DNA from 4 places in the Variovorax arabinosiphilus genome. Region 3 is predicted to be linked to each of the others. Evidence: predicted binding sites of a transcription regulator. Region 3 holds the regulator's gene; each other region holds the start of a gene.

Region 1 (7,774 bases), on a different contig from region 3:
CATCCTGGTCATCTTTTTGCAGAACGGCTGGGACGCCGCGTATGTCGATGCCGGCGGCCCGGGCTCGCCCAACTGGTACAAGTCGAACGCGCTCAAGACCATGCGCAAGAAGCCCGAGCTGGCCGGCAAGTTCCTCGCCAAAGGCGGCTGGGACTACGAACTGCTCGACGTGATGAAGCCGCAGACCGGCGACATCGTGATCCCCAAGACGCGCTACAGCGGCTTCTTCAACAGCACGCTCGACAGCACCCTGCGCGCCCGCGGCATCCGCAATCTGGTGTTCACCGGCATCGCGACCAACGTGTGCGTCGAGTCCACGCTGCGCGACGCCTTCCACCTCGAGTACTTCGCCGTAATGCTGGAAGACGCGACGCACGAGCTGGGCGGCGCGGCCATCCAGAAGGCCGCCGTTTACAACGTCGAGACCTTCTTCGGCTGGGTCTCGACCGTGGACGATTTCTGCCGCACCGTGGCTGCGCCGAGCACGCCGGCCGCCGCCATGACCGCACGCGAGACCACCGCGGCCTGACCCCTTTCCTCCACCCCTCGTTTTTCAGGAACTTCGTCCATGCCCAAGCAAGCCATCATCCCGCCCGGCACCACCACCCCCATCGCGCCCTTCGTTCCCGGCACCATGGCCGACGGCGTCGTCTACGTGTCGGGCACGCTGCCCTTCGACAAGGACAACAACGTGGTCCACGTGGGCGATGCGACGCTGCAGACGCGCCATGTGCTCGAGACCATCAAGAGCGTCATCACCACCGCCGGCGGCACGATGGACGACGTGACCTTCAACATGATCATGATCAAGGACTGGGCCGACTACGCGAAGGTCAACGCGGTCTATGCGGAGTACTTCCCGGGCGTGAAGCCGGCGCGCTACTGCATCCAGTGCGGCCTGGTGAAGCCCGACGCGCTGGTGGAAATCGCCTCCATCGCCCACGTCGGCAAGCCCTGATGCCGCTGTACCACGAGGTCCACGGCCAGGCGACGCCCGGCGCGCCCAGCCTGCTGCTGTCGTCCGGCCTGGGCGGCTCGGCGAATTTCTGGAAGCCGCAGATCCCGGCGCTGGTGGCTGCCGGCTGGCGCGTGGTCGCGTACGACCAGCGCGGCACCGGCCGCAGCCCCGAAGCGCTGAAGGCCGACTACACGATCGCCGACATGGCACACGACGTGGTCGAGGTGCTCGACGCGACCGACACCGCGCAATGCATCGTCATCGGCCATGCCCTGGGCGGCCTGGTCGGCCTGCAGTTCGCGCTCGATGCACCGTCGCGCGTGGCCGGGCTGGTGCTGGTCAACGCCTGGTCCCGGCCCAACCCGCATTCGGCGCGCTGCTTCGAGGCGCGGCTGGCGCTGCTGGGCGCGGTCGGCCCGCGTGCCTATGTCGAGGCGCAGCCAATCTTCCTGTACCCGGCCGACTGGTGCGCCGCGCATGCCGACGAGGTGCAGGCCGAAGTCGATCACGCCTTCGCGCACTTCCCCGGCGAAGCCAACATGCGGGCGCGCATCGGCGCGCTGCGCGCCTTCGACGTCGACGCGCGACTGGGCAGCATCGCGGTGCCGACACTGGTCGCCGCCGCGATGGACGACGTGCTCGTGCCCTGGACGATGTCGCAGCGCCTGGCCGACGCCCTGCCCCGCGCGATACTCGACCGGGTACCGCATGGCGGACACGCCCACAGCGTGACGGACGCGGACACCTTCAACGCCACCCTGCTCGCCTTCCTCGCCAAGACGGGCGCTTACTGACATCCCATGACCCAAGCACTCGACACCGCCGCCCTGGCGACCCTCTTCACCGAAGCCCGCAGCCAGAACGGCTGGACGGCCGAGCCCGTGTCCGACGACCTGCTCCAGCAGGTCTACGAACTCGCCCGCATGGGCCCGACCTCGGTCAACTGCTCGCCGGCCCGCTTCGTCTTCGTGCGCACCCCCGAGGGCAAGGAACGTCTGAAGCCGGCCCTGTCGCCCAGCAACGTCGACAAGACGATGACGGCCCCCGTCACGGTGATCGCGGCCTGGGACACGGCCTTCTACGACAAGCTGCCCAAGCTGTTCCCGCATGCCGACGCACGCCCCTGGGTGGCCGGCACCCCGGAGCTGGCGCACGAATCCGCCTTCCGCAACGGCACGCTGCAGGCGGCCTACCTGATCCTGGCGGCCCGCTCGCTGGGCCTGGACGCCGGCCCGATGTCGGGCTTCGACAAGGCCAAGGTCAACGCCGCCTTCTTCGGCGGCACGACCTGGACCGTCAACTTCCTCATCAACCTCGGCCACGGCGACGCGTCGAAGGTCTTCGGCCGCCTGCCGCGGCTGGACTTCGCCGAGGCCTGCACGCTCGCCTGAACCCGTTCATCCTCATGCAGAAGGCCGACTACCGCAACGCGATGTCTCGCCTGGGCGCGGCCGTCAACATCATCACCACCGACGGCCCGGCCGGCCGCGCAGGCTTCACGGCCTCGGCCGTGTGCAGCGTGACCGACGAGCCGCCCACGCTGCTGATCTGCCTGAACCGCACGGCGTCGGTGTACCCGGCCTTCGAGGCCAACGGCGTGCTGTGCGTGAACGTGCTGGCACCGGACCACCAGGCGCTCTCGGGCGTGTTCGGCGGCAAGACGCCGATGGACGAGCGCTTCGCGGCCGGCCGCTGGCACGCGGGCGTCACCGGCTCGCCGATGCTCGACGGCGCCGCCGTGTCCTTCGATTGCCGCGTGGTGCGCAGCACCGCCGTCGGCACGCACGACGTGCTGTTCTGCGAGGTGGCCGCCATCACGCTCGGCGACACGGCCCACGGGCTCGTGTACTTCGACCGGCGCTATCACGGCCTCATGACAACGGCAGACTGATCCGTCCGCCGGGTCAGTCCGCCGCGATGCCCTGCAGCACGATGCGCTGCACGTTCTCCACCGTCTGCTCGAAGAAGGCCGGGTCGTCGAGCGTGCGGCCGGTGATGGCCTGCACCTGGACGCCGAAGTCGGCGTAGTGCTGGGTGGTGGCCCACAGCGCGAAGATCAGGTGGTGCGGGTCGACCGCGCCGAGCTTGCCGGCCGCGACCCACGCGCGGATGACCTCCGACTTGCGCTCGACCAGGTCGCGCAGCTCGCGACTGAGTTCGTCGCGCAGCAGCGGGGCGCCCTGGATCATCTCCAGACAGAACAGCCGCGATGCATCGGGCCGGTCGCGCGAGATCACCAGCTTGCGGCGGATGTAGTCGGCGATGGCCTCGTGCGGGTCCTGTTCCACGCTGAAGCCGCGCAGCGGCTCGAGCCACACGGTGAGCAGATCGCGCAGCACGCAGACGTAGAGCTCCTCCTTGTTGGCGAAGTAGTAGAGCAGGTTGCTCTTGGAGACGTCGGCGCGCGCGGCCACCTGGTCGACGCTGGTGCCGTGCAGCCCGTAGCGCGAGAACAGGCCGAGCGCCGCGGCCAGGATGACGCTGCGCTTGTCCTCGATCTGCCGCAGGCGCCGGTTGATCGCGGCGGGCCCGCGCGCGGCCGGCGCCCGCTTGGCCAGCACCCGCTGCGACGGCTTGGCGACTGTCTTGGGAGCTGGCTTGGTGGTGGGCTTCCCCGCGGTGCTCCCTGTCATCTTTGCCATGTCCTGGTGCTTTCTTGTGCATTGCTCTTCAAACGTGCACATCTGCTTGCACGAGCCGTACCCGCTTGGTGCGGCGGGGCGACGGTAACGCATTTGTCCATTTGGTCCAACTGGCATGGACGTTGCATGCCACACCGTGTCGCGACCGTCTTCGCGCTGGATCAAGGAATGACGACATGACGCTGCTGTCCGTACCGATCATCGACCTCGCCCCCTACTTCGAGGGCACGCCGGACGCGCGCGCCGCGCTGGCGCAAAAGGTGGACGAGGCCTGCCGCAGCATCGGCTTCCTGGTCATCACGAACCACGGCATCGACCCCGCGCTGATCGCGCGCGTGTCGGCGCTCTCGCGCCAGTTCTTCGCGCTGCCGCTGGCCGAGAAGCGCAAGGTCGACCGGCCCCGCGAAGACGCGGTGCGCGGCTACAGCGCGGTCGGCGAGGAAGGCCTGTCGTACAGCCTCGAGGAGGCCGCGCCGGGCGACCTGAAGGAGTCCTTCTCGATCGACCCCTCGGGCGTGCCCAACGACGACTACCACCGCGGCCCGGCCGCCGGCCCGCACTTCGAGCCCAACAGCTGGCCGCCGATTCCGGGCTTCCGCGAGGCCTACGAGGCCTACTTCGAGGCGATGAGCGACCTGTCGCGTTCGCTCATGCGCATCTTCGCGCTCGGCCTGAAGCTGCCCGAGACCTTCTTCGACGACAAGATCGACAAGCACATCAGCATGTTCCGCGTGCTGAGCTACCCGCCGCAGACCGAGGCGCCCCTGCCGGGCCAGCTGCGCGCCGGCGCCCACAGCGACTACGGCAGCCTCACCATCGTGCTGCCCGACGACAAGGGGTTGCAGGTCTTCAACAAGGCCGGCCAGTGGGTCGACGTGCCGCAGGTCGACGGCGGCCTGGTCGTGAACATCGCCGACCTGATGATGCAGTGGACCAACGACCAGTGGGTGTCGACGCTGCACCGCGTGGTCAACCCACCCTTCGAGGTGGCCAGCAGCAACCGCCGGCAGTCGCTGGTCTTCTTCCATCAACCCAACTACGACGCGATGGTCGAGTGCCTGCCGAGCTGCCTGGTGCCGGGCGAGGTGGCGAAGTACGCGCCCATCTCCTCGGGCGACCATCTGACCTCGAAGTTCGTCAAGCAGACGACCTTCGGCGGCACCAAGGCCACGGCCTGAGCCCGCACGCGCAGACACGCATGGCCCACCTCTCCTACGTCAACGTCTTCGCGAAGGACGTGGTCGCGCTCAGCGGCTTCTACCAGCGCGTGTTCGGCTTTCCCGAGATCGAGGCCATCCGCTCGCCGATCTTCCGCGGCCTGGACACCGGCAAGTCGAGCCTGGGCTTCAACGCGCTCGACGCCTACGCGCTGCTGCACCTGGCCGAGTTCTCCGACACCCGCGGCGTGAAGTTCCTGCTGAACATCGACGTCGATTCGAAGGACGAGGTCGACCGCAGGGTGCCCATCGCCGTCGACGCCGGCGCCAAGCTCGTCAAGGCGCCGTACGAGACCTACTACCACTGGTACCAAGCAGTACTGCTCGATCCCGAAGGCAACGTGTTCCGCATCAACTTCATGATGTAGACGCGCGCCGCCCTCCCCCTTCTTTTTTCTTCCCGCCTGAAAGGTCAGAGTGATGTTGCGTCGATCGATTTCTTGCGCCGTTGCGGCGCTGGTGGCATGTGCAACGCTGCCGGGGGCCGCCGTGGCTGCCGATGGCTTCACCCTCAAGGGCGAGCCGAAGATCGCGATGATCTATTTCGGCCCGAAGAACGACGGCGGCTGGACGCAGGCCTTCGACGAGGCACGGCTCAAGGTCGAGGCCGCCATCGGCAAGAAGATCCAGTTCGTCGAGAACGTGCCCGAAGACGCCTCGGCCATCAAGCCGGCGGCCGAGCGCTTCATCTCGCGCGGTGCCAACATCGTGATCGGCACGGCCTTCGGCTATTCCGACGCCTTCAAGGAGCTGGCCGCCAAGTACCCCGATGTCGCCTTCCTCAACGGCTCGGGCACCACCAACGGCGCCAACCTCGAATCGTTCTACGGCCGCACCTACGAGAGCCAGTACCTGTGCGGCATGGCAGCCGGCGCGGCATCCAAGAGCGGCAAGCTGGGCTTCGTCGCGGCCAACCCCTTCGGCGTGGTGAACTGGACCGTCAACGCCTTCGCGCTCGGGGCGCAGAAGATGAACCCGAATGCCACCGTCAACGTGATCTACACCGGCGCGTGGAACGACCCGGTGAAGGAACGCGCCGCCGCGATGGCGCTGATCGACCAGGGCGCCGACGTGATCGGCCAACACGTCGACTCGCCCACGCCGCAGATCGTCGCGCAGGAGCGCGGCGTGTACGGCACCGGCCACCACCGCGACCTGCGCCAGTTCGCGCCCAAGGCCACGCTGTGCTCGTCGGTCTGGGTCTGGGACAAGTTCCTCACGCCCGAACTCAAGAAGATCATGGCGGGCGGCTGGAAGCCGGCCCAATACGGCGCCTTCATCGCGATGAAGGACGGCGGCACCGACATCGCCGGCTTCGGTGCAGGCGTGCCCAAAGACAAGGCTGCGCTCATCAATGCCGAACGCGATGCCTTGCTGAAGGGCAAGCAGATCTACGCCGGCCCGCTGAAGGACCGCGAGGGCAAGGAGCGCGTCGCCGCCGGCGCCGTGCTGTCGGACGCCGACCTCTGGAAGATGGACTGGTACGTCAAGGGCGTGGTCACGCAGAAGTAAGGCCCTGGCACCCGAGCATGGCGACCGCCCTTCAACTCACCGGCATCGGCAAGTCCTTCGACGGCTTCCAGGCGCTGACCGACGCGGACTTCGACGCGCGTTGGGGCGAGGTGCATGCGCTGCTGGGCGAGAACGGTGCGGGCAAGTCGTCGCTGATGAACATCGCGGCCGGCCTCTATGCCCCCGAGGCCGGCCGGATGTGGGTCGACGACAACCCGGTGCAGCTGGGCGGCCCGCGCGATGCAGCGCGGCATCGCATCGGCATGGTGCACCAGCACTTCAAGCTGGTGAAGCCCTTCACCGTGGCCGAAAACATCCTGCTGGGCCATCCGTTGGCATCGGGCGAAGGCAGCCATCGCAAGCGGCTCGGCCAGTTGGAAGCACAGATCCGCGCCAAGGCGGCCGAGCTGGGCTTCGACATCGACCCGACGCAGCGCGTCGCGCACCTGTCGATCGCCGAGCAGCAGCGCGTGGAAATCCTCAAGGTGCTGCTGGCCGGCGCGCGCATCCTGATCCTCGACGAACCGACCGCCGTGCTGACCGATGCCGAAGCCGAGCGCCTGCTCTCGACCGTGCAGGCGCTCGCGCGCAGCGGCGCAGCCGTCGTGCTGGTCACGCACAAGATGGCCGACGTGAAGACCTATGCCGACCGCGTGACCGTGATGCGCGGCGGCCGCACGGTGAAGACGGTCGACCCGAAGCAGGTGGCGGTGGCCGAGCTGGTGCAGCTCACGGTCGGCGATTCGGTCGCGGTGCCGCAACGGCGGCGTGATGGCGTCGCCGCCGGCGCGCCGCGGCTCACGGTGCGCGGACTGCGCAGTGCAGTGGCAGGTGGCCGACCGGCGCTCGACGGCGTCGACCTGCAACTGAAGGCCGGCGAGATCTACGGGCTGGCCGGCGTCGGTGGCAATGGCCAGGGCGAGCTGGCGGCGGCGCTGATGGGCCTGGACGATGCCGTCGAAGGCGACATCACGCTGCAGGATGTCGGCGACCTGAAGCGCCTGTCGAATGCACAGCGGCGCAGCCTGCAATTCGCCGCGATCCCGGCCGACCGCTACGGCCTCGCGCTCGCGGGCGCATTGACCGTGGCCGAGAACTTCGGCATCGGCCAGGTGCATGCGGGCAGCTACGGCTCGCCGTGGCGGCTCGACACGCGCAAGCTCGAAGCCGATGCGCAGGCCGCGGTCGAACAGTTCGATGTGCAGGGCGTGCGCAGCCTCGGCCAGAAGGCCGCACTGCTCTCGGGCGGCAACGCGCAGAAGCTGGTGCTGGCGCGCGAGTTCGGCCGCGCGCCGCGCATCGTGCTGGCGCACAGCCCCAGCCGCGGGCTCGACGTGCGTGCCGGTGCCGAGGTGCATGCGCGCCTGCTGGCCGCCCGCGATGCGGGCGCGGCCGTGCTGCTGATCAGCGAAGACCTCGACGAGGTGCTGGCACTGGCCGACCGC
Region 2 (7,774 bases), on a different contig from region 3:
ACCGGTGCGCCAGGTTCAGGCCCCAGCGCGCGCCGGCGCCCTCCATCCAGCGCGCCAGCAAGGGCAGCTCGTCGGCACCGATGCCGAAGCGCGCGGCCACCGCCGGCACGTCGAGCAGGTCGCGAATCTCCGTGAGGCCGCAGCGCTGTTGCGGCAGGCGAAGCAGCCATTCAAGCGCGACCAGCAGCGGGTTGTGGCCCCGCTCGTTCAGGTCGGCGATATCGAAGGGAATGAAGCGCTTGTCGCTGCGCGGGTACTGACCGAAGACCGAGCGGATGGCCGGCGCGAAGGCGGCAATGTCGGGCACCATGACCACGATGTCGCGCGGCTGCAGTGGAGTGCCATCAGGCGGTTCGGCCAGCAGCGCGAGCAGCTGGTCGTGCAGGATCTCGACCTCGCGCTGCGCGCTGTGCGCGATGTGGAAGACGACCGAGCGGTCGGCCGCATCGACCGGCGTGTGCGGGTGCTCGTGCAGCGGCACCAGGTCGCGGATGGCCGCCTGCACCTGCTGCAGCAGCGTCCTGGCCGGCGCGTCGTCGAACAGGTCGATCCGGGCGATGCCGAAGCGCTGCTGCGCGGCCGCCGCGTCGTCGAAGGCATCGAGCTGCCGCACGAAGTCGCGGCCCTGCCGGCCCCACGCCGCGAGCAGCGGATGGCCGTGCGCATGCATCTCTTCCAGCGGCACCGACGCCAGGTCGCGCGCGCCGCGCAAGGGGTGGCGGCGGCGCTCCATGCGCAGCAGCTCGCGCCCTTCGATGATGTCGGCCCAGTGGTAGCGGCTGGGGTTGGGGATGGCCATCAGCACCTGGGTGTGGGCCGCCAAAGCGGCCAGCGCCTGCAGCGTCTGCATCGGCACGTGGGTCATGCCGAAGAGGATCACGCGGCGCGCGACCGGCGCGGCCAGCGGCGCGCCCGTGGTGAGCGTCGCGAGGAAGCGCTGGTGCAGCTGCGTGCGGGCCGAGGTCAGCGCTTCCGCATCGAGCCCGGCCAGCAGTTCGCGCCACAGCGCGGCCTGCCAGCGCTGGTCGTCGGGCAGCGGCAGGTCGCCGATGCCTGAAAGGCTTGGCAACACGTCGCGGCCCGCCTCCCAGGCGGCGAGCCAGTCACTGCGGTAGACCTGGTACTGGTCATACAGGTCGGCCAGGCGTTGCGCCAGCTGCAGGCGCCGGCCGAGGTCGCCGTCCCGCAGGAAGCCGGCCAGCGGCGCGAAGCCGGGACGCGGCGCGACGACGGGCAGCAGGTGCATCAGGCGCCAGGTGAGCGCCTGACGGTCGAGCGCCGAGCGCGCCGGCACCGCGTCCCGGCCCAGCACCTGGCGGTAGCTGCGCCACAGGAAACGCGCCGGCAGCTCGACCCGCGTGGCCGCGCACACGCCGCGCGTGGCCGCCAGCGTCATCTTCAGCCACTCGGCCACGCCGTTGCTCTGCACCAGGAAGATCTCTTCCTCCAGCGGCTGCAACGGGTGGCGGCTGATCCATTCGAACAGCGCGTCGCCCAGCAGTTCGGCGCGGTTGCCGTGCAAGACCAGAAGGCCGGGCTGGAGAGGGACGGGATTCATGCGCTGCGCGGCGGGTGAGGAAGAGGCGAGGGGCGGCGGACCATTCTCGCCGCTGCGCGGGCCGGCCTCGCTGCAGGCCGTCGCGCAAAGCCGCTCAGCGCCGGCCAGCGGCGAGGTTCGCCAGGCGGTCGTAGCCGCTCATCTCCAGGAAGCCCTGCCCTTCGGCGCTGCCGCTCACGCGCACCGGCCCCTCCCAATAGACATTGGCCGTGGTCTGGCGCGAATCGAATTCGCCGTCGGGGTAGAAAGGCTTCACGTCGTAGACGCCCGAAGGCAGACGCAGGCGCCACTCGACGACATAGGGGATCCGCGTCACGGGGCTGGTCCAGCTCGCGCCCGGCGTGAGCTCGATGTCCTCGCCCTTAAGCGGCACGGCGCCCTTGGCATCGGACACCGTGCCGGCGGTCATGACCTTGCGGCCCTCGGCGTCGAAGAGCTGGTAGACCATCACGTCGGAGCCGTTCGCCAGATGCAGCGCAAACCAGTTCCAGCCCAGCGTGGAGGCGTCGAACTCGCCCCACTGGTGATCGAACCACACCGGGCCGCTCACCGACACGGTCTTGCCGCCGACCACGATGTCGCCCTTGGCGGCGATGCGCGGGCGCGAATAGTAGTAGCTGATGCCGGCCTTGCCGAAGTCGAGCAGACCGGGCGTCTTCGAGCCGGCGGCGCGGTGCGCGACCACCGGACCCGCGTCCTTCAGATCGAGCGAGATCGCCATGTCGTCGGACGCGGTCCGCAAGGTGTGCGACGGCCCGGCCGCCGCGACGCGCCAGCGCCCCTGCGAGAAGTCGAAGCCGTTGGCGATCGCCTGCGCCGGCACCCCGCCGGTGCGGGTCTGGCTGGCATAGCGCTTGCCGGTCTGCAGGTCGGTCACCGCGGCATGCATGGCCGTGTGCTTGACCAGGCCGGTGGCGACGAAGACCGCCACGTGGAAGGCATAGCGCTCGCCGTTCGCCGCATCGAGGATGCCGTTGTAGTACCACCATTCCATGCCCGAACCGTGCGCAGCGTCGTCGGCCGGCAGGTTGAGCGGGGGGAGCGCCGCAGTGCGTTCGGCCGGCCCGCCGTCGTCGACGGCCGCGACTGTCGCCGCTCGCCCCGACAGCGCATCGGGCATCCACGTCATGAACAGCGTCGCCGCCACGGCGACCAGCACACCGACACCCAGCAGCAGGTAGCGCCGTGCGGCGCGACGGCGCTGCAGCTCTTCACGGTAGGAGCGCGAATACGCCCGGCCGGAGCGGGGGGAAAAGTCATCTGGCATCGGCGAGGCCTCGGAAGGACATGCAATGGGCGCCGAGCCTAGCATTGGCTCCGCGCCAACGCCAGAGAAGGCAGCAGTCGCTGCGCTGCCAAAAGGCTCACAGGAGCCCGGGCGGGCTGGTCCCAAACAGCTCGATCAGCGGCGGCATCGCGTCGTAGGCCTGGCGACGCGCAGGGTCCCCAAGGCACGCACGGGCGCGCTGCAACCGGCGCAGCCGCCAGCGCCATCGCAGCGCAATGCCCGTTCGCTCCGGCCCGAGCGCCTCGCGGGCGCGCCGATAGCCCGCTTCGATCTCCTCGAGGCTCGCGTCCTCGGGCACACCCAGCAAGGCATAGAGGCTCATCCGCGATCGATCACGACGTCGGGGCCCGCCCAGGGACTTCGCCCGAGGCTTCGACGAACAGCGCCACGTCGGGCCGGTACACACCGCGGCCGATCAGTCCGTGCGTGCCTTGCTGGTCGAGGATGGCGAGATCGACCAGCGGCGACACACCGCTCGCCGCCGCGCGCGCGATGTCGACCAGCCCTGTGGCCGGTTCGACCACCGCAGCGCGCTGCGCCACCAGTGCGTCGGGCAACACATTCAGCCATTCGTCCTGCAGCGCCGGCGCCGCGGCCAGCGCCTGGCCACCCAGCCCGCAGAAATCGATGACCGCGCTGTCTCCGATGGCGCCCAGCGCCTCGGTGTCGGCATGGCCGGGCATGCGCGTGCCCCTCGGGGGCGTGGCCGGGCATCGGTGCCATCGGCTGTCGCCATGCATGCGCAACCCGAAGTCGACGCCATTGCCGCCGACGGCGGCCAGACCGTGCGTGGCGTGGCGCAGCCGCCAACATGCCGCCGCCATCAGGATCGTCAGCACGAAGCCTGGGTTGGATTGCAGTGCCGCCCGGTCGTCGGCGGCAAGGCCGGCAATGGCCTCGACCAGCGCCGCATTGGCCGCCCCGGTGCGCGCATGGCATTCGTCGCCTTGCGCTAGCGCCTGCGCGACGATCGGGGCCAGCGCCACGGGCTGCGCACGCAGCAGCGGTGCCAGCCGCTGCAGGCCGAAATCGGCGATCGCGGCGAGACGCAAGCGCGCCTCCGGCGCCTCGGTGCCGAAGCGCAGGGCCGGCGGCGGCCCTTCGACCAGCGGCGCCCATGCGACGCGGGCCGCGTCGCCGACCGCGGCCATCGGCATCGAGGCCGAAACGACCTGCGCCAGCGGGGTGACCACACCGTGGTCTTGCGCGGGACGAAGCTCGACCGCGCCGGTCGACAGCATGGCGCGCGCGTGCGCCTCGTCGGCGGCCAGGCTTTCGAACAGCAGCGCCTGCACGCAGGCGTTGCGCACCGCACGCGGAAGCTCGCCTTCGAACGGCGGGCCGGCGTGCAGCAGCACTGTCGGGCCCAGGTCGGGCAACGCCTCGCGGCGCGACACCACGTCGCGCAGGCTGGCGCCCTCGAAGGGCCGCGCCCAAGATGCGGCATCGGCCGCCAGCGACGACGCAGGCAGCGAGGAAGCCATGCCCGGCATTCCGTCAGGCCGCCTGCGCCACAGGCAGGATCGATGCGACGGCATCGAAGCGCTCGCCGGCACGCAAGCAGAAGGCCGGCTTCAGAAGGCGGTCGGTCGTGACGGCTGTGCCTTCGTTGTCGTGCAGGGTCCAGCGGCCGCGCTGGTCGTTCAGAACGCTCACGTCGGCTTCTGCGCCGACCCGCAGGGTGCCGAGCGTGTCTTCCATGCCGATCATGCGGGCCGCATTCACCGTGACCATGGGCACCACCTGCTCGATCGTCAGCCCCAGCGCCAGCATGCTCGTCATCGCCGACACCAGGCTGAAGCGGATGCGGCCCTTGAACATGTGGTCTTCCTCGTCCGGGTGCGACTCCGGCGTGCCCGGCGGCGCCGGCACCGTCGTGTTGTAGCCGTGCATGTCGGCGCCGAGGGTGTCGGGCATGACGCCGTAATCCAGCACGATGCGCGCCGTGCGGTAGCTGAAGTGCGAACCGTGGCCCACGTCGATCTTCAGACCGCGTGCGACCGCCTCCTTCACCAGGGGATGCAGTTTCCCGTCGAGTTCGACGAAGCCACCCGGGTGCCGGCTGAAGGGATGTGCCAGCACGTCGCCTGGCTTCAGCATGTCGACCACCTGGTTGAAGATCGAGTCGGGGTCGACGGCGAGCCCACCCTCCTGCGGCTTCGGCCAGAGCTGACCGAAATGGATGTAGACCGGCAGGTCCGCCTCACGGCCCATGCGGGCGGCCAGGCGCATCACGTCGACACCCCAGCGCGCGAAGCCGCCGATCTCGGCATGCGCCTTCAGGCCGCGGACCAGATCGCGGTTGCTGCGCGCAGCCTTCACCGCCGCATCGACGTCGAGACAGTCCGGGCGGTACAGCTCGGGGTAGTAGTGCCCCTCGAGCCCGCCCACCAGGTAACAGGACATGAAGGCGACCACACGCGACTTGGCGGTGGCCACGACGTAGTCGCGAAAACCCGGCAACGTGATCGAGCTCGGCCCCCCCTGGTCGACCAGGGTGGTCACGCCGGAATGCACACCGCACAGGTCGGCGTTCATCCCGAAGCGGCCGGTCACGCCCTGGTAGACGTGCGCATGGGTGTCGATGAGCCCTGGCAACACGAGTTGCCCCCGACAGTCGACCACTTCGGTGCCGGCCGGCGCGCTGACCGCCAGGTCAGGACCGACAGCCGCGATGCGCGTGCCCGCCACCAGCACATCCATGATGCCGTTGCGCTGGCTGGCCGGGTCGATCACGCAGCCGCCTTTGAGCAGAATGTTCGTCATGTCCTTGGTCGTTCCGAATGGGTTCTGAGGAATTAGATAGGTGGCATGCCGCATGTTTCGTGCCACCCCGGAACCGGCCGACCGTGCAGCCGATATGCGGTATGCCCGCTAAACTGACACGCAGCCCCGCCCTTCCGCGGGGCCGGGATGCGGCCCAAGCCGCTCAACGCTGCGCACGTCTTCAGATGACAGAGAAAACCAAGAGCAAGACCATCCAGGCAGAACTCCAGGCCGCGCAGGAACGCTCGATGCTGTTCGCCCGCCCGGGCTTCCTGATCCGCCGGCTGCATCAGATCCACAGCGGCCTCTTCACCGAAGAAACCAAGGCCTTCAACATCACGCCCGTGCAGTACAGCCTGCTGACCGCCCTCGCGGAGCACGGCGAGATGGACCAGAACACCCTGGCGATGGAGATCGGCCTCGAACGCACCACGGTCGCCGAGGTGCTGCCCCGCCTGGAAAGCCGCGAGTTCATCGAGCGCAACCAGTCGGCGCAGGACAAGCGCGTGAAGCTGGTCAAGCTCAGTCGCACGGGCAAGGCGATGGTTCGCCGCATGGAAGCCGCAGCCCAGCGCGCCCACGACCGCACCATCGAACACCTGCCTGCAGCCGAGCGGCAGTTGTTCATGCTGCAGCTGATTCGGCTGGTGGAAGCGAACAACCACAAGAGCGTGGCACCCCTGCGGCTGCGCTGAGCCTCATCGGAAGCCGGCAACGCGTAGTCCCGCTTTGCATCGACAATAGGTGGCATGCCCCATTCATGCGCGGCATGCCACCGATACGGTGCATCACGCACGCCGCGAGACGCTGACAAGCTTCCATGTGACCGTGAATCTCATGCGCCGAGCCACACGTTCGCCTGGATATTGACGCAACGCAAGGACAAGAGATACCGCAAGCTGCTAGTGGCATGGACGTTGCTTGAAAGCCCACGGGTCCGCGGCTTTTCTGCCACGGGTGTCCGCCACCGGAGGTCTCATGGGTCTGCAAGGTTCTGTCGCCATCGTCACGGGCGCTGCCATCGGCATCGGCTTCGCCGCGGCTGAGCGCCTGGCCGAGCGGGGCGCGCGGGTCGTCATCGCCGACCGCAGCGGCGCCGAAGAAGCGGCCTCCAGGCTGGCAGCGCGCGACCTGCAGGTGACGGGTGTCGCGCTCGACGTCTCGTCGCCCGAGCAGGTGAGTGCCGCCGTGCAGGCCACCGAATCGCGCCACGGCCGCATCGACGTGCTGGTGAACAACGCCGGCATCTACTCGACGCTCGAACCCAAGCCCTTCGAGCAGCTGACGCCGCAGGAGTGGCGCCAGGTGTTCGACGTGAATGTGATCGGCGTGTTCCTGATGTGCCAGGCGGTGCTGCCGGCCTTCCAGCGCGCCGGGGGCGGCCGCATCGTCAACATCTCCTCGGGCGTAGCCTTCAAGGGCAACCCCTGGATGGCGCACTACGTGGCCAGCAAGGGCGCCGTGATCTCGCTGACGCGGGCGCTCGCCACCGAGCTCGGCCGCTACCAGATCCTCGTCAACAGCGTGGCGCCGGGCTTCACGCTGAGCGACGGCGTCCACCGCAACCCGACGCTGGTCGAAGGCGTGCGCGAGCCGTCGATGCGCAACCGAGTGCTCGCCCGGGACATGACCCCGGCCGACCTCGTGGGCGCCATCGAATTCTTCGCCGACGCACAGTCGGCCTTCATCACCGGCCAGACGCTGGTGGTGGACGGCGGCGCGTACTTCCACTGATGTCCGAGCCTGCTGCCATGCCCGACACCACCATTCCCGTGATCGACCTCGCCCCGGCGCTGCAGGGCAACCGCGCCGAGCGCCTGCGCGTCGCGCGCGAGATCGAGGCCGCCTGCACCGACATCGGCTTCTTCACGATCACGGGCCATGGCGTGCCACTCGCGCTGATCGACACGCTGCGCGGCCACGCCAGCACCTTCTTCAATCTGCCACTGGACGAGAAGCGCCGCGCCGAGCCCGAGAGGGTCACGGTGCCGCGCGGCTACCGCGCGCTGGGCTTCGACGCGCTGTCGCGCGGCAATGCCGGCGACGCGCCGGGCGACCTGAAGGAGTACTACCACTTCGGCCGCGAAAGCTGGCCGGACACGCCCTACTACACCGGCGAGACGGGCCAGCGCTATTTCATCCCGAACCGCTGGCCGGCGCGG
Region 3 (7,774 bases):
TCGGTCGCGGCCTGCTCGCGGGCGCCGGCGCGCGCCACGCCGCCGACCTCGATCCGCTCGCCGTACGGCGGGTTCAGCACGATCACGCCGGCCTCGGCCGGCGGCATCCGCTGCAGCGCATCGCCGCCGCGGAACTGCACAGCCGCGGCAACGCCGGCCCGCTCGGCGTTGCGATCGGCGAAGTCGACCATGCGGTGCGACACGTCGCTGCCGAAGATGGCCGGCGCAGTCCTGGCCGGCGCATCGGCGGCCTCGTTCTGGATCGCCTCCCAGACGTGCGGCTGGAAGGGCAGCAGCTTCTCGAAGCCGAAGCGCCGCAGCGCACCGGCCGGGATGCCCAGGCCGATCTGCGCCGCCTCGATGGCGATGGTGCCGCTGCCGCAGCAAGGGTCGTACAGCGGCGCCTCCGACACGGCGCCGGTTTCCGGGTTCCACCAGCCGCTGGCGGCCAGCATGGCCGCGGCCAGCGTTTCCTTCAACGGCGCGTCGCCGGTGTCCTGGCGCCAGCCGCGCTTGAAGAGCGGCTCGCCCGAGGTGTCGATGTAGAGCGTGCAGGTGTCGGTGGTCAGGTGCGCGAACACGCGCACGTCGGGCCACTGCGTCTCGATGCTCGGCCGCACGCCGCCGGCCTTGGCGCGGAAGCGGTCGGCGATGGCGTCCTTGATGCGCAGGGTGGCGAAGTTCAGGCTCTGCAGCGGGCTGTGCTGCGCCGTGGTCTCGATCTTGAAGGTCTGCTTCGGCGTGAACCAGATCTCCCACGCGATGCCGCTGGCGATGGCATAGAGGTCGTTCTCGCTGCGGTACGGCGCGTGCGCCAGCTCGATCAGCACGCGCTGCGCGAGCCGGCTGTGCAGGTTGAGCTTCATGGCGTCACGCCACGAGCCGCGCACGAAGACGCCGCCGCGCGAGGCCATGAGGTCGTCGCCGGCCAGGCCGGTGAGGCCGTGCACCTCTTGCGCGAGAAAGTCCTCGACGCCGGCGGCGCAAGGCAGGAAGAGATGGAGCTGGTTCATGGGACGGACTTACAGCGCCTTGCGCAGATTGGCCGGCGCGATGCGCAGCGCCTCGCGGTACTTGGCCACAGTGCGGCGGGCGCATTCGATGCCCTGCTCCTTCAACATCTCGGAGATCTGGCTGTCCGACAGCGGCTTCTTGATGCTCTCGGAGCCGACGAACTGCTTGATGAGCGCGCGCACCGCGGTGCTCGATGCATTGCCGCCGGTCTCGGTGCCCAGCGCCGAGCCGAAGAAGTACTTGAGTTCGACCGTGCCGTAGGGCGTGGCCATGTACTTGGCCGTGGTCACGCGGCTGATGGTGGATTCGTGCAGCCCGAGCTCGTCGGCGATCTCGCGCAGCACCAGCGGCCGCATGGCCAGTTCACCGTGCACGAAGAAGCTCTTCTGCCGGTCGACGATGGCGTTGGAGACGCGCAGGATGGTGTCGAAGCGCTGCTGGATGTTTTTGATGAACCAGCGCGCCTCCTGCAGCCGCTGCGACAGCGCCTGGCTGCCTTCGCCCTTGTGCTGCTTGAGCGCGCCGGCGTAGATGTCGTGCACCCGCAGGCGCGGCATCACGTCGGGGTTGAGCATCACGCGGAACTTCACATTGGTGCCGGTGCCGATGCGCGTGACGATCACGTCGGGGATCACCACGTTGCGTTCCACGTCGACGAAGCGCCGGCCCGGCTTGGGCTCGAGCGTCGCGATCAGCTGCAGCGACGAGCGCACCTCGTCCTCGTTGCTGCGGGTGAGCGTGGCCAGGCGCTTGAAGTCGCGCCGCGCGAGCAGCTCCATCGGCTGCTTGCAGATCGCGATGGCGGTCTTGCGCACCTGCGTCGCTTCCGGCGTCTCGTCGGGCCGGGCCAGCGCGCGCAGCTGGATGGCCAGGCATTCGCCGAGGTCGCGCGCACCCACGCCGACCGGCTCCAGGCTCTGCAGCAGGCCGAGCGCCACCTGGAAGTGGTGCACCAGCCCGTCGAACTCGTCGTTGTCGTCGCCCGCCAGGCCCGAGGCCAGGGCGGGCAACGAATCCTCGAGGTAACCGTCTTCGTTGAGCGACTCGATGAGGAAGCGCAACGCGGCCTGGTCGCTCTCGTTCAGGCGCAGGCTCAGGGCCTGGCGGTGCAGATGGGACTGCAGCGATTCCTGGCTGCGCGCCAGCTCGGTGGCGTCGGCGCGTTCGTCGTCGCCCAGGTTGCTGGCGCGCGGGGGGGCGTCGCCGCCCCATTCGCTGTCGTCGGGCGCCATGTCGACGGTGCCGTCGCCTTCCCAGTCGGGCGTGGCTTCGGTCGCATCGACCACCGGTGCTTCGGCCTCGGTCGTGCTGGTGGTGCTGTCGTTGCTGGCGGCGGGGCCGGGCGAGAAGTCGTCGTCGCGCGGCGGCGGGGCATCGGCGGCGTCGACGCCGAACTCCTCACGGGCGGCCTCTTCGGCGGTGCGCTCGAGAAACGGGTTCTCGTCGAGCATCTGCTCCACTTCCTGGCTCAGTTCGAGCGTGGACAGCTGCAGCAGCCGGATCGACTGCTGCAGCTGGGGCGTGAGCGCGAGATGCTGCGAAACGCGCAGCGAAAGGCCCTGCTTCATGGAGAGTTCCGTCCTCCCCTTACATGCGGAAGTGTTCGCCCAGGTACACGCGGCGTACCTCGGCGTTGTCGACGATCTCCGAAGGCGTGCCTTGTGCCAGCACTTGCCCGTCGCTGATGATGAAAGCGTGGTCGCAGATGCCCAGCGTCTCGCGCACGTTGTGGTCGGTGATGAGCACGCCGATGCCGCGGCTCTTGAGGAAGCTGACGATGCGCTGGATCTCGATCACGGCGATCGGGTCGATGCCGGCGAAGGGCTCGTCCAGCAGGATGAAGCGCGGCTGTGTGGCCAGGGCGCGGGCGATCTCGACGCGGCGACGCTCTCCGCCCGACAGCGCCAGCGCCGGCGAATCGCGCAGATGCTCGACGCGCAAGTCCGACAGCAGCTCGTTCAGGCGATCGTCGGTGCGCTTTTTCGACAGCGGCACGAGCCGGCCGTGGGCGTCGGGCTCGCGCTGGAGCTCAAGCACCGCGCGCACGTTCTCCTGCACGCTGAGCTTGCGAAAGATCGAGGCCTCCTGCGGCAGGTAGCTCAGGCCCATGCGGGCGCGGCGGTGGATCGGCATGTGCGCGATCGGCTCGCCGTCGATGCTGATCTCGCCCGCATCGGCCCGCACCAGGCCCACGATCATGTAGAACGAGGTCGTCTTGCCCGCGCCATTGGGCCCGAGCAGACCGACGACTTCGCCCTTCTGCACGTCGAGCGAGACGTTCTTGACGACCTGCCGGCTGCCGTAGCGCTTCTGCAGCCCGCGCACCTGGAGCCGGCTGCCTTCGACGGCGCCGGCCGGCGCGGCCTGTTTCGCGATGTCCACGCTGTCGTTCACGGGCGCGCTTCTCCGCCGAGCGTGGTGCTCGGACGCAGGCCCCGGCCGGGTGCCGATGCCGGCGCGGCGGGTGCGCCCGGCTGCGCCGCTTCGGCGCCGGCCGCCTTCGGCGTCAGGATGGCGCGCACGCGGCTGCCCTGGTTGCCGGCATCCACGCTGGCGCCCGGGGGCAGCGGCGCGCCGTTCACGGTGAAGGTGTCGTTGCTCTGGTCGTAGACGATCAGCGCGCCGGTGGTTTCGTCGTTGACCTTGGCGCCGATCAGCCGCCGCATGATGGCGCGGCGGATGAACTTGACGTTGTCGGCGCGGCTGTCGTATTCGATGACCTCCGACTCGCCTTCGGTCCACTCGTCGACGCCGGAGTCGCGCTTCTGCTTGTAGTAAGCCAGCTTGCCGGGCGCCGCGGTGACCACGCCGTACTGGTAGCCCTCCGGGTCCTGGCGCACGTCGATCCGCGCCCCGCGGATGATGATGGTGCCCTTGGTCACCACCACGTTGCCGGTGAACACGCTGGTCTGCTTCAGGTCGTCGTAGCGCATGGCATCGGCCTCGATGTTCATGGGCTTGGTGCGGTCGGCCTTTTCGGCCAGCGCCGGAACGGTGGCGACGGCGAGCAGCAGCGCGGCGAAGCCGGCGCGCAGGAGGGAGGAAAGGGGAGTGTGGGGTCGAAGTGTCATAAAGGCACGAAACTTGCTCGACGATTGTATGCGCCGGATCAGTGCATCCGGTCGCCCGGACGAAAAAGCCCGCCAAGGCGGGCTTTTGACATTTGTGAAGCGGCCGTGTCGAACGGCCGCGGGCCTTAGAACGCGTGGAGGAACCGTCGCGAGCGCCCCGAGGTTGCATTGAGGACCGGAGCCGCACTCCCGTGCGGTGAGGACCGCAGATGCGAGATCGGGGTGCGCAGCAGGTTCATTCACACGTTCTCAGCCCTTGCGGGCTTCGGCGACCAGCAGGCCGACCACCTCGAGGGCCCGGTCGAGCGAACCGGCCGTGTCGCCGTCCACATACCAACGCCCGGCCACGCCCAGCGCCGGCACGCCGGCCACCTGGTAGTCGCTGGTCAGCTGGGTGGCGCGCTTGGCCTTGCCAGCCACCGAGAAGGACTTGAACAGGTCGGCGAACTTCTTGCCATCCAGGTCGGGCTGCTTCTCGGCCCAGGCCAGGATCGCGGCGTCGCCGAACAGCGGCTGGCGCTGCTGGTGGATGGCCTGGAACAGCTTCATCTGGAAGGCGTCGACCTTGCCCATGGCCTCGAGCGTGTAGTAGAGCCGCTGCTTGACTTCGGTGTCGTTGCCCACGAAGGGCACCGGGATGCGCTTGAACACCACGTCGGCCGGCAGCGTCTTGACCCATGGCTCCAGGCGCGGCTCGAAGGCGGCGCAGTGCGGGCAGTTGTACGAGAAGAACTCGACCACTTCGACCTTGCCGGCGGGCGTGTCGACCGGGGCGCGCTTGCCCAGCACGATGTAGTCGGTGCCGGCCTTCGGCGGGCGGGCCTGGGCGTGCACGCCGGTGGCGGCGAGGGGGAGCAGCCCGATGGAGGCAGCGGCGGTCAGCGAAAAGTCACGGCGGTTCATGGTCATCAAAGGTTCTCCTGTGCGGCTGACAGAGCCGGGCAGCGGCTGCGGAGTTCCCGCAGCCAGGGATGGGCGCCCGAGGACGCCGGTTCGGTCACGCCCTGTGTTGCGCTCAGCGCTGGACGCGGACGAGGTTGGATTCGAGGCCGCCGCTGTCGAGCCGCGACTTCAAGCGGTCGGCGTCGTCCTTCTTGTTGAAGGGGCCCGCGCGCACCCGGTAGACGGTGCGGCCGGCCTGCTCGCGCTCGGTGACGCGCGCCTCGACGCCCATCAGCGAGAGCTTGGCGCGCTGCGCCTCGGCGTCCTCGGTGCTGCGGAAGGCCCCGGCCTGCACGAAGTACACGAAGGGGTCGGTGCCGTCGGCCGCCGCCGTGGTGGTGGCCGGCGCGGTGATGCCGGCGCGCGCGCGGGCCAGGTCGCCCAGCGGGTCGGACGACGCCGCCGGCGCGTTGACCTCGGGGCGGGTGCGGGCCGGAACAGCGGCACTGCGCGCGTCGGGCGCGACGACGGCCGGCACCGGGCCGGTGGCGGGCGCGGCCGGGTTCAGCGGACCGACCGAGGCGGGCTGTTCGGGCGGGGTGCGCGCCGAGGGCTTGCCGGCGAGCGGGGCGTTGGGGTTCCAGTCCTTGTTCTTGCGGGCCTCGGCCTCGTCCTGTTCGGCCCCGCCGCGCTGGGTCTTGGTCATGAACGGGATCGGCACCTTGGTGACGTAGACCGCGATGCCGAGCGCCACGCCCAGGCCCAGGACGATGCCGATGATCAGGCCGATGACCGTGTTGCCGCGTTGTCTTGTTTTCATGGTGAGGGAAGAGAGGTCATCACATCTTGCGCGGCGCGCTCACGCCGAGAATCGCCAGGCCATTGTGCAGCACCTGCGCGGTGGCGGCGACCAGTGCCAGCCGGGCCAACTTGACCTTTTCGTCGTCGACCAGGATGCGCTCGGCGTCGTAGTAGCTGTGGTAGCTGGCGGCCAGTTCGCGCAGGTAGAAGGTCACGTCGTGCGGCGCGAAATCCTTGGCCGCGGCGGTGAGCATCTCGGGGAATTTCGCCAGCATCAGCATCAGCGCCTGCGCGGCCGGGCTCTCGAGCGCCGACAGGTCGACCGCCTTCAGCGCGGCTTCGTCGCCCCCCCAGGCCGTGAGCACCGAGCAGATACGCGCATGCGCGTACTGCACGTAGTAGACCGGGTTGTCGTTGTTCTTCGTGACCGCCAGGTCGACGTCGAAGGTGTATTCGGTGTCGGGTTTACGGCTGAGCAGGAAGAAGCGGACCGCGTCGGTGCTGGTCCATTCGATCAGGTCGCGCAGCGTGACGTAGCTGCCAGCGCGCTTGCTGATCTTCACCTCCTCGCCACCCTTGACCACCCGCACCATGGTGTGGAGCACGTAGTCGGGGTAGCCGGCCGGGATGCCGACGCCAGCCGCCTGCAGCCCGGCGCGCACACGGGCGATGGTGCCGTGGTGGTCGGTGCCCTGGATGTTCACCACCCGGTGGAAGCCGCGCTCCCACTTGGCGATGTGGTACGCCACGTCGGGCACGAAGTAGGTGTACGTGCCGTCTTGCTTGCGCATGACGCGGTCCTTGTCGTCGCCGTAGTCGGTCGACTTGAGCCACAGCGCGCCGTCCTGCTCGTAGGTCTTGCCGGCGTCGACCAGTTTCTGCACCGTGGCGGCCACGCGGCCGCTGGTGTACAGGCTCGACTCCAGGTAGTAGTTGTCGAACTTCACCTGGAAGGCCTTCAGGTCCAGGTCCTGCTCGCGGCGCAGGTAGGCCACGGCGAACTGGCGGATCGAGTCGATGTCGTCCACGTCGCCGCTGGCGGTGTATTCGCGGTCGTCGGCGCTGACGGTCTTCTTCGCCTTGAAGTCTTCGGCGATGTCGGCGATGTAGTCGCCGTTGTACGCCGCAGCCTTCTCGCCGCTCGGCCATTCGGCGTCGCCCGGCTTGAAGCCCTGCAGGCGCAGTTGCGTGCTGTTGGCCAGCGTCTGGATCTGCACGCCGGCGTCGTTGTAATAGAACTCGCGGTAGACGTCCGCGCCCTGGGCGGCCAGCAGGTTGCAGATGGCGTCGCCGAGCGCCGCCTGGCGGCCATGGCCCACGTGCAACGGGCCGGTCGGGTTGGCCGAGACGAACTCGACCAGCACCTTGTCGCCCAGGGCCGGCTGGCGGCCGAAGGCGTCGCCGGCGGCCAGCACCTCGCGCACGATCTGCTGCTTGGCGGCGGTCTTCAGGCGGATGTTGAGGAAACCGGGACCGGCGATCTCGATCGCCTCGACCCACTGCGCGAAGGCGGGCGTGGCGAAGAGCGTGGCGCTCAACTGCTCGGCCAGTTCGCGCGGCTTGCGGCCGAGCGGTTTGGCCAGCTGCATGGCGGCCGTGCTGGCGAAATCGCCATGGGCCGCCACCTTGGGCGATTCGAAGGCGGCCTTGGCACCGGCGCCGGGCGAGAAGGATTCGAGCGTGTTCGCGAGCGCCGCGAGCAGCTCCTGTTTGACCAATAGCATCGCGGGATTTTACCGGGGTGAACCCGCAGGGCCATCCGTCCGGTCATCCGCGGTGCGGGATCGGCCGTTAGCATGAACGGGCCCGGCCGTCGCCGGGTTGCTGTCACCCGATCAACCTTCGAGGAACCACATCATGAAAAAAATCCTTTCCCTGATCGCACTGGGCGCCTGTCTTTCCTTCGGTGCCGCGCAGGCCCAGGACAAGGGCGCCGCCCCCGCCAAGGCCCCCACCGCCCAGCAAGGCAAGATGGCCACCTGCAACAAGGACGCCGGCGAGAAGAA
Region 4 (7,774 bases), on a different contig from region 3:
CGTGCGTGTTCAGCGGCATCGCGCCGCCCGGCGCGAAGTCGCCGTTGCGCACGCGGTCGGCCGCACCGCCGCGCGGTGCGAAGCCAATCTCCTCCAGCAGCATGGTCAGCGTGATCGTGAAGGAGTCGTAGATGCCGAGATGGTCGATGTCGGCCACACCCAAGCCGGCGTCGGTGAAGGCGCGCTGCGCCGCGATGGCCGCGCCGCACTGCATCACGTCGGCCATCGCGCTCAGGTGCTGATGCCGATGCGCCTGGCCGGCGCCCGCCATCGCGACGCGCGGACCGTCACCGGGCACGGACGACACCACCAGCGCCATCGCACCGTCGGAGATCGGACAGCAGTCCATCAGCTTGAGCGGCGCGGCGATGGGCTTGGAGGCCAGCACGTCGGCCACCGTGATCGGCGCGGTGAGATGCGCGCCGGGGTGGCGTCGCGCATTGGCGCGCATCAGCACCGCGAACTCGGCGAGGTCGGCTTCGGTGGTGCCGGTCTCGTGCAGGTAGCGCGAGGCCATCAGGCCGTAGTACGCCGGCACGGACGCACCGTTGGGCACTTCGTAGTCGGGGTCGCCGACCTGCGCCAGCGTCTGGATGGCGCTGTCGCGCGACTGGCCGCTCAGGCGGTTCTCGCCGGCCACCACCAGCACGTGGCGGCAGCGACCGCTGCGCACCAGCTCGCACGCCAGCATGAGCATCGCGGCGCCCGTTGCGCCGCCCAGCTGCAGGCTGTGCGCGTAGGCCGGGTCGAGCGAGAAGCGCTCGCAGAACAGCGTCGAGAGCATCAGGTGCGGCAGCGTGGTGGCGTAGCCGCACAGCACGCCGTCGATGTCCGCGCGCTGCAGGCCGGCGCCCTGCAGCGCCTGCTGCGCGGCCTGCGCCATCAGGTCGAGCGCGCCCTGCCCTTCATGGCGGCCGAAGGCGGTGCCGCCGACGCCGGTGATCCATGCCGTCGTGGGGTTCGTCGCCATCAGTGCATCCTCCCGCGACGTGCGCCGGTGGCCGTCGCGCCGGTGTGGGCGGCGCGGCTCCACAGCACCTCGCAGGTGGCGGCCTCGCGCCGCAGCGCCTGCGCCAACTCGGCTTCGCGCGAGGTGATGCGGTCGTTGAGCGCCGCGATGCTGATGGCCGCGACCGGCCGGCCGTCGGCCCCGAGGATCGGCACCGCGATGCCGCCCATGCGCTCGACCACCACGTCGAGCAGCACCGCGTAGCCGCGCTCGCGCGCCACCCGGGCGTGGTCCTCCAGCAGCTGCGCCGTGATGCGTGGGTAGCGCTGCAGCTGTGGTGCGATCACCGCCAGCGCGGCTTGCCGTTCGGCCTCGGGCATCCAGGCCAGCAGCGCCAGGCTGCCGGCACCCACGCCTAATGGACGGCGGCTGCCGATGGACAGGTAGTTGGCGCGGATCGGGTAGCGGCCCTCTTCCACGTCGACGCAGAGCGACTCGATGCCACTCGGGATCGACAGGATCACGCTGTCCTCGAACTGACCGGTGAGCCGCAGCAGCGCCGGCCGCACCAGCGGGCGCGGGTCGAAGCGGGCCAACGCGGCGGCGCCCAGCACCAGCAGCTCGGCGCCCAGGCTGTAGTGCTTGCTGTGCGGGTCGCGCACGACGAAGCCGTCGTGCATCAGCACCTCGAGCAGGCGCAGCACCGTGGTCTTGTCCAGGCCGGTGGCGATCGCGATGTCGGTCAGGCGTGTGACGCCGGGGTCGGACAGCGCACGCAGGATGCGGCAGGCGCGTTCGACCGACGACGTGGGCTCCACGGCCCGCTGGGCCAGCAGGGAGGCAGGGGTGCGCGTTCTTCCGGGCATGTTGTCTCTTGTTTCGTTCAGCGGAACACCGCGAAGGCGTTCCGCATTGAACGCGGCGCGACTTTCCGGCGTCAAGCAAAGCCGCGAAAGTTGCTGCAGGCGAAACTTTTCAAGGGAAAACCCGGAGCGGTTCGGTCGCAGTCGCGTGACGCTGGAGCCCAAGCGCAGCGCGGCGTGCAGCACGCATTCAGGCTGGAACGGGCAAGGACCTGTACACCAATACCTTCAATGACCGTTCGTTGGACACGTCCGAGAAGCTGCTCGGGTTCGCCAGCCGCTCGACGAAAACCAGCTCTGGCGCCATGTCGCTCACGTGCTGCCGCAAAAAGTCTGGGCCCAGTTCCGGCGCGTTCAGGCACAGCAGGACATGGCCATTGGGCTCGAGCAGGTCCGGTATGCGTTTGATCAGCCGGGCGTAGTCCTTGGTGGCGACGAAGCTGCCCTTCTGATAGCTGGGCGGGTCCACGACGATCAGCGAGTAGGGACCGCCGCGTGTGATCTTCCCCCACGAACTGAAGATGTCGTGGGGAAGAAAACTGGCGTTGTCGAGCACGCCGTTCGCGCGGTGGTTCTGCTGCCCGATCGCCAGCGCACCCTTGCTCATGTCGAGGTTGGTGACGTGCCGCGCCCCCGCCTGCAATGCGACGACCGAGAACGCGCAGGTGTACGCAAACAGATTGAGCACCCTGACCCGTGACCGGGGCGTCGTGCGCGCTTTCACAAATGCCTGGACCCAGCGCCGGCCTTCGGCCATGTCCAGGAACAGCCCATGATTCTGGCCCCGACCCACATTGACCCGATAGCGAGCCCCCTCCTCGCTCACCCAGTGCGGGTCCGGCACGGAACCGGCCATCACCTGGGTGCTGCTCTGGCCTTCATGCCGGCACTGAACCACCCAGTTGAACGTCTCACTTGGCGCCAACTGCTCCCAGCGACGCGCCAGCGCGGAACCGATCGCAGCCAGTTCTTCGTCGGTCACCGGCTGGAAGCTGGTCAACACCCAGACCGGCGGGAAGAAGTCGAGCGACAGGTGCGCGCAGTCGGAGTGAAGCCCGCCGCGGCCGTGGAAGATGCGCTGCGCATCCACAGGCAGGTGGGTCGAAGCGATGGCGTCCAACAAGGGCTGCATAGGCGTGATTCGGAGCGAAGAGAGAGACGCTGATTCTGGCGGTAGCGCTGGGGATGCCACAGACGTTCGGGCGGTCGTTCCACTCAAGGCACGCGGTGGTGCCAGTAGCGCGCCTGGGTCTCGCGCGCGCAGCGCACCGCGCCAGGCGCGCGGCTCGACCACTGCGCCGCGCCGCAATGCGGGCTGTCGACGAGCGTCGTGCCGCGCGCGGCATAGGCCTCGCGCACCGGCAGCGCCGGGTGGCCGAAGCGGTTGCGGTAGCCCGCCTGCACCAGCGCCAGCCGCGGCTGGACCGCCTCGAGCAACGGCGGGCTCGACGAGGTCTTGCTGCCGTGGTGCGGCACCAGCAGCACGTCGGCGCGCAGGGCGCCGTCGGCGCTTCGGGTGACCAGTGCGACCTCCTGCGCGCGCTCGATGTCACCGGCCAGCAGCGCGGTGGCGCGTCCGTTGCCGATGCGCAGCACGCAGGAGACGGTGTTGGGCTTGGCCGACGGAACGGCGTAGTCGGCGGCGACCGGGTGCAGCACTTCGAAGTCGACGCCGTCCCAGGTCCAGCGCTGGCCGGCGATGCAACGTTGCGCCGGCCGCAGCGCTTGCAGCGGATGACTTGCCTCGATCGAACTCAGCAGCGCGGCCTGCGGCTGCATGGCGAGCACGGCCGGCGCGCCGCCGGTGTGGTCGCTGTCGCGGTGGCTCAGCACGACGGTGTCGAGCCGCTCGCCCAGCGCGCGCAGCAGCGGCACCAGCACGCGGTGGCCGGCATCACTCTCCAGGCTGTAGCGCGGGCCGGCGTCGTACAGCAGGCTGTGGCTGGCGGTGCGCACCAGCACCGCATTGCCCTGGCCGATGTCGGCGGCCAACAGCTCGAACTCGCCGACGGGCGGGCGTGGCGCCTGCCACAGCAACACGGGCAACAACAGGGGCAGGCCCAGCACGCGCATCGACCAGGGCAGTCGCATCACCAGCAGCACGCCGCCCGCCACCCCGCCGACGGCGGCCCACAGCGGCGGCGCCGCCATCGACACGGTCGCGAACGGCCACGCCGCGAGCCACTGGAGCCACCACGACAGGCCCTGCACGGCCCACGCCGCCGCATCCCAGGCCCACGGCAGCAACACGCCGAGCATGGCCAGCGGCGTGACGACCAGCGTGACCCAGGGGATGGCCAGCGCATTGGCGATCAGCCCGACCACCGACACCTGCTGGAACAGCAGGAGCGTGAGCGGCGTGAGCGCCAGCGTGACGACGGCCTGCTCGCGCGCCAGCCGGCCGAGGCGATGTCGCCAGGTCATCGCCTGGCCGGCCTCGGCCATGGCATCGGTTGCGAACAGCGCCGCCACGGCCACGAAGCTGAGCCAGAAGCCGGCCTGCATCAAGGCCCACGGGTCGACCGTCACCACCACTGCGCAGGCCAGCAGCCACACGCAGGGCCACGGCCAGCGCCGACCGGCGATGCGCAGCAGGGCGATGGTCGCCAGCATCCACACCGTGCGCTGCGAGGGCACGCCCCAACCGCTGAAGAGCGCGTACAGCCCGGCCAGTGCGACGCCGACGACGAGGGCGGCCTGCTGCGCCGGCCAGCGCAGCATCAGGCGCGTGCTGCGCCGCCACAGCGCCCCGACGAGCAAGGCCGCGAGCCACGCGAACATGGTGATGTGCAGACCCGAGATCGCCATCAGGTGGGCCACGCCCGTCGCGCGGTAGACGTCCCAGTCGGCGCGGTCGATGGCGCCCTGGTCGCCGGTCACCAGCGCGGCGATCACACCGGCCAGGCGCCGGTCGGTCACGCGCTCGAAGACCGCGTCGCGCACGGCTTCGCGGGCGCGCTCGACCGGGCGTTGCCAGGTGGCGGCGAGGCGTTCCGGCGGCGCATCGCGGGCGCCGGTGCGCACGTAGCCGGTCGCCTGCACGCCCTGCTCCCACATCTGCAGTTCTTGATCAAAGCCATGCGGGTTCAGGTTGCCGTGCGGCGCCTTGAGGCGGACGGTCAGCCGCCAGCGCTCGCCGGCGTGCAGTGCATCGGGGCGCCGAAGCGGCGGCGGCGCGACCGACGCCTCTTCCGCCCCGCGGCCCCAGAGGCCGGTGCCTTCGGCATACCAGCCCAGCGCGATGCGGCGCGGCACGCGCGGCGGCGGTGGCTCGCCGGCCGACCCGGCCCACTGCGCCGACTCGACATCGAGCCGGAAGCGCGTGCCGCCGTCGTCGTGTTGCGGCATCTGGGCGATCACGCCCGTCACCTGAAGGTCGTGACCCTCGAGCGACGGGTCCAGCGCGTCGTCGGCATGGACCGCCGCGCGCCATCCCGTGAGGCCGGCACTGGCGAGCGCCGCGACCACCAGCAACGCGGCCAGCGCGCCTCGGCCGTGGCGGCGGGCGCGCCCCATGGCGTACAGCACCAGGCTCGCTGCACCGGCCATCACCCCATAGCGCCAGGCTGGCCACAAGGCCGCCTGCTGCAGTTGCAGGGCGGCGCCCACGATCGCGCCGGCCATGGCCACAAAGGGCGCCCAGCCGCGCAGGTCGTGCTGCGCCCTCACGAAATCGCTTCCTGATCCATGCGGCAGGCCCTCCCTCTACACGCTTTTCGTGGCGCGTTAATTGCTTTGCCGGTGGGCTAGTATGCGTCTCACCCGAGGCCCGTCGCCGCTCCGAGAAAAACCGATGTCCATTCACGCCGCACTCCACCACGTCACCCACTACAAGTACGACCGTCCGGTGCAGCTCGGCCCGCAGGTGGTCCGCCTGCGTCCGGCACCGCACTGCCGCAGCAACGTCATCTCCTATTCGCTGCGCATCGAGCCCGAACAGCACTTCATCAACTGGCAGCAGGACCCGTTCGCGAACTACCAGGCCCGCCTGGTCTTCCCCGAGAAGACGCGCGAATTCAAGGTCACGGTCGACCTCGTGGTCGAGATGGCGGTCTACAACCCCTTCGACTTCTTCCTCGAGCCGCAGGCCGAGAACTTCCCCTTCAAGTACACGGCCGAGCAGGCCGACGAGCTCGCGCCCTACCTGGTCGTGGAACCGGCCACGCCACTGGTCCAGGCCTACCTCGACAAGATCGACCGCACCGAGAAGCGCACCATCGACTTCCTGGTCGGCATCAACCAGCAGGTGCAGGGCGACGTCGACTACCTGATCCGCATGGAGCCCGGCGTGCAGACGCCGGAAGAAACGCTCACCAACGGCAGCGGCTCCTGCCGCGACTCGGGCTGGCTGCTGGTGCAGCTGCTGCGCCACATGGGCCTGGCCGCGCGCTTCGTCTCGGGCTACCTGATCCAGCTGACGCCCGACGTGAAGGCGCTCGACGGCCCGAGCGGCACGACGGTCGACTTCACCGACCTGCACGCCTGGTGCGAGGTCTACCTGCCCGGCGCCGGCTGGATCGGCCTCGATGCCACCTCCGGCCTGCTCGCCGGCGAAGGCCACATCCCGCTGGCCTGCACGCCCACGCCCTCGAGCGCCGCGCCGATCGAAGGCGTGGTCGACGAGGCCGAGGTCGAGTTCGGCCACGAGATGGTCGTCACGCGCATCCATGAATCGCCCCGCGTCACCAAGCCCTATACCGACGAGCAGTGGGCCGAAGTGCTGGCCCTGGGCGACGCCGTCGACAAGCGCCTGGCCGCCGGCGACGTGCGCCTGACGATGGGCGGCGAGCCGACCTACGTGGCCACCAGCGACCGCGACGCCGCCGAATGGAACACCGACGCGCTCGGCCCGACCAAGCGCGGCTACGCCACCGAGCTGGTGCAGAAGCTGCGCGCCGAATACGGCAACGGCGGCTTCCTGCACTTCGGCCAGGGCAAGTGGTACCCGGGCGAGCAATTGCCGCGCTGGGCGCTGTCGATCTTCTGGCGCGCCGACGGCCAGACCATCTGGCACAACCCGGAACTCTTCGCCGACGAGCGCGTGCCGACGCACTACACCAGCGAAGACGCGCGCCGCTTCACCACCGTGCTGGCGCACCGCCTCGGCCTGACCGAGCGCTACATCCAGCCCGGCTACGAAGACACCTACTACTACCTCTGGCGTGAGCGCCGCCTGCCGGTCAACGTCGACCCCTTCGACTCGAAGCTCGACGACGAGATGGAACGCGTGCGCCTGCGCCGCGTGTTCACGCAGAAGCTCGACGCCGTCATCGGCTACATGCTGCCGATCGAGCCGGGCAACGCCGACCGGGACGCACCGGCGCTCGAAGGCCCCGGCTGGAAGACCGGGCCCTGGTTCCTGCGCGACGACCGCATGTACCTGATCCCCGGCGACTCGCCCATGGGCTACCGCCTGCCGCTCGACTCGCAGCCCTGGGCCAGCAAGGGCGACTACCCCTACCTGGTCGACCGCGACCCGACCGCGCCGCTGGCCGACCTGCCGAACTACGCCGACTACCGCACGCGCTACGCCGGCCTGCCGACCGGCCCGAAGGACGACCTGGGTGCCGTGCCCTACGCCTTCGGCACGCCGCCGCAGACGCCGGCCGCCCTGCGCATGCAAGGCCCGGGTACCGCGACGGCGACCAGCGCCGCGACAGGCCCGGGCGCGGCTTCAGCGGACGGCACCGACCCCACCACCCCGCGCCAGCCGCGCCGCGGCGAGTCGGCCCACTGGATCACCCGCACCGCGCTGTGCGTCGAGGTGCGCGACCCGCGCCGCGCCAACGGGCCGGCGGCCGAGAAGGTCGGCAGCTCGTCGGGCGTGCTCTACGTCTTCATGCCGCCGCTGCGTCGCCTGGAGGACTACCTCGACCTGGTCGCCGCCATCGAGGCCACGTCGCAGCAGCTCGGCCTGCAGATCGTGATCGAGGGCTACCCGCCGCCGCGCGATCCGCGCCTG

Evidence for each region. Region 3 encodes sigma-54, which starts transcription at its own class of promoters, with help from an activator protein. Its sites were predicted from a motif close to TGGCANGNAANCTGCTTT; they were not measured.
Region 1: QTH86_RS16780 (isopenicillin N synthase family dioxygenase) is a predicted target of sigma-54. The motif match lies at 3,712-3,729, and genes of this name have one in related genera.
Region 2: QTH86_RS07385 (amidohydrolase/deacetylase family metallohydrolase) is a predicted target of sigma-54. The motif match lies at 5,660-5,677, and genes of this name have one in related genera.
Region 4: QTH86_RS07885 (transglutaminase family protein) is a predicted target of sigma-54. The motif match lies at 5,532-5,549, and genes of this name have one in related genera.

The regions. Positions count from the first base shown of each region.
Region 1 covers NZ_JASZYB010000002.1:602,999-610,772, forward strand. The annotation lists gene rutB (pyrimidine utilization protein B) at 1-529, shown strand, start outside; gene rutC (pyrimidine utilization protein C) at 569-958, shown strand; gene rutD (pyrimidine utilization protein D) at 958-1,752, shown strand; gene QTH86_RS16765 (malonic semialdehyde reductase) at 1,759-2,349, shown strand; gene rutF (NADH-dependent FMN reductase RutF) at 2,364-2,849, shown strand; gene rutR (HTH-type transcriptional regulator RutR) at 2,863-3,600, opposite strand; gene QTH86_RS16780 (isopenicillin N synthase family dioxygenase) at 3,777-4,778, shown strand; gene QTH86_RS16785 (VOC family protein) at 4,799-5,185, shown strand; gene QTH86_RS16790 (BMP family ABC transporter substrate-binding protein) at 5,238-6,329, shown strand; gene QTH86_RS16795 (ABC transporter ATP-binding protein) at 6,347-7,774, shown strand, end outside.
Region 2 covers NZ_JASZYB010000001.1:1,538,642-1,546,415, forward strand. The annotation lists gene recC (exodeoxyribonuclease V subunit gamma) at 1-1,558, opposite strand, end outside; gene QTH86_RS07370 (lipocalin-like domain-containing protein) at 1,653-2,825, opposite strand; gene QTH86_RS07375 (DnaJ domain-containing protein) at 2,923-3,168, opposite strand; gene QTH86_RS07380 (oxamate carbamoyltransferase subunit AllG family protein) at 3,179-4,330, opposite strand; gene QTH86_RS07385 (amidohydrolase/deacetylase family metallohydrolase) at 4,344-5,612, opposite strand; gene QTH86_RS07390 (MarR family winged helix-turn-helix transcriptional regulator) at 5,798-6,307, shown strand; gene QTH86_RS07395 (SDR family NAD(P)-dependent oxidoreductase) at 6,591-7,346, shown strand; gene QTH86_RS07400 (isopenicillin N synthase family dioxygenase) at 7,364-7,774, shown strand, end outside.
Region 3 covers NZ_JASZYB010000003.1:263,331-271,104, reverse strand. The annotation lists gene QTH86_RS19745 (THUMP domain-containing class I SAM-dependent RNA methyltransferase) at 1-1,013, opposite strand, end outside; gene QTH86_RS19740 (RNA polymerase factor sigma-54) at 1,023-2,582, opposite strand; gene lptB (LPS export ABC transporter ATP-binding protein) at 2,602-3,408, opposite strand; gene lptA (lipopolysaccharide transport periplasmic protein LptA) at 3,405-4,085, opposite strand; gene QTH86_RS19725 (thiol:disulfide interchange protein DsbA/DsbL) at 4,335-4,988, opposite strand; gene QTH86_RS19720 (SPOR domain-containing protein) at 5,101-5,787, opposite strand; gene argS (arginine--tRNA ligase) at 5,807-7,492, opposite strand; gene QTH86_RS19710 (PsiF family protein) at 7,626-7,774, shown strand, end outside.
Region 4 covers NZ_JASZYB010000001.1:1,645,761-1,653,534, forward strand. The annotation lists gene QTH86_RS07865 (thiolase family protein) at 1-970, opposite strand, end outside; gene QTH86_RS07870 (IclR family transcriptional regulator) at 970-1,815, opposite strand; gene QTH86_RS07875 (class I SAM-dependent methyltransferase) at 2,003-2,944, opposite strand; gene QTH86_RS07880 (DNA internalization-related competence protein ComEC/Rec2) at 3,028-5,436, opposite strand; gene QTH86_RS07885 (transglutaminase family protein) at 5,606-7,774, shown strand, end outside.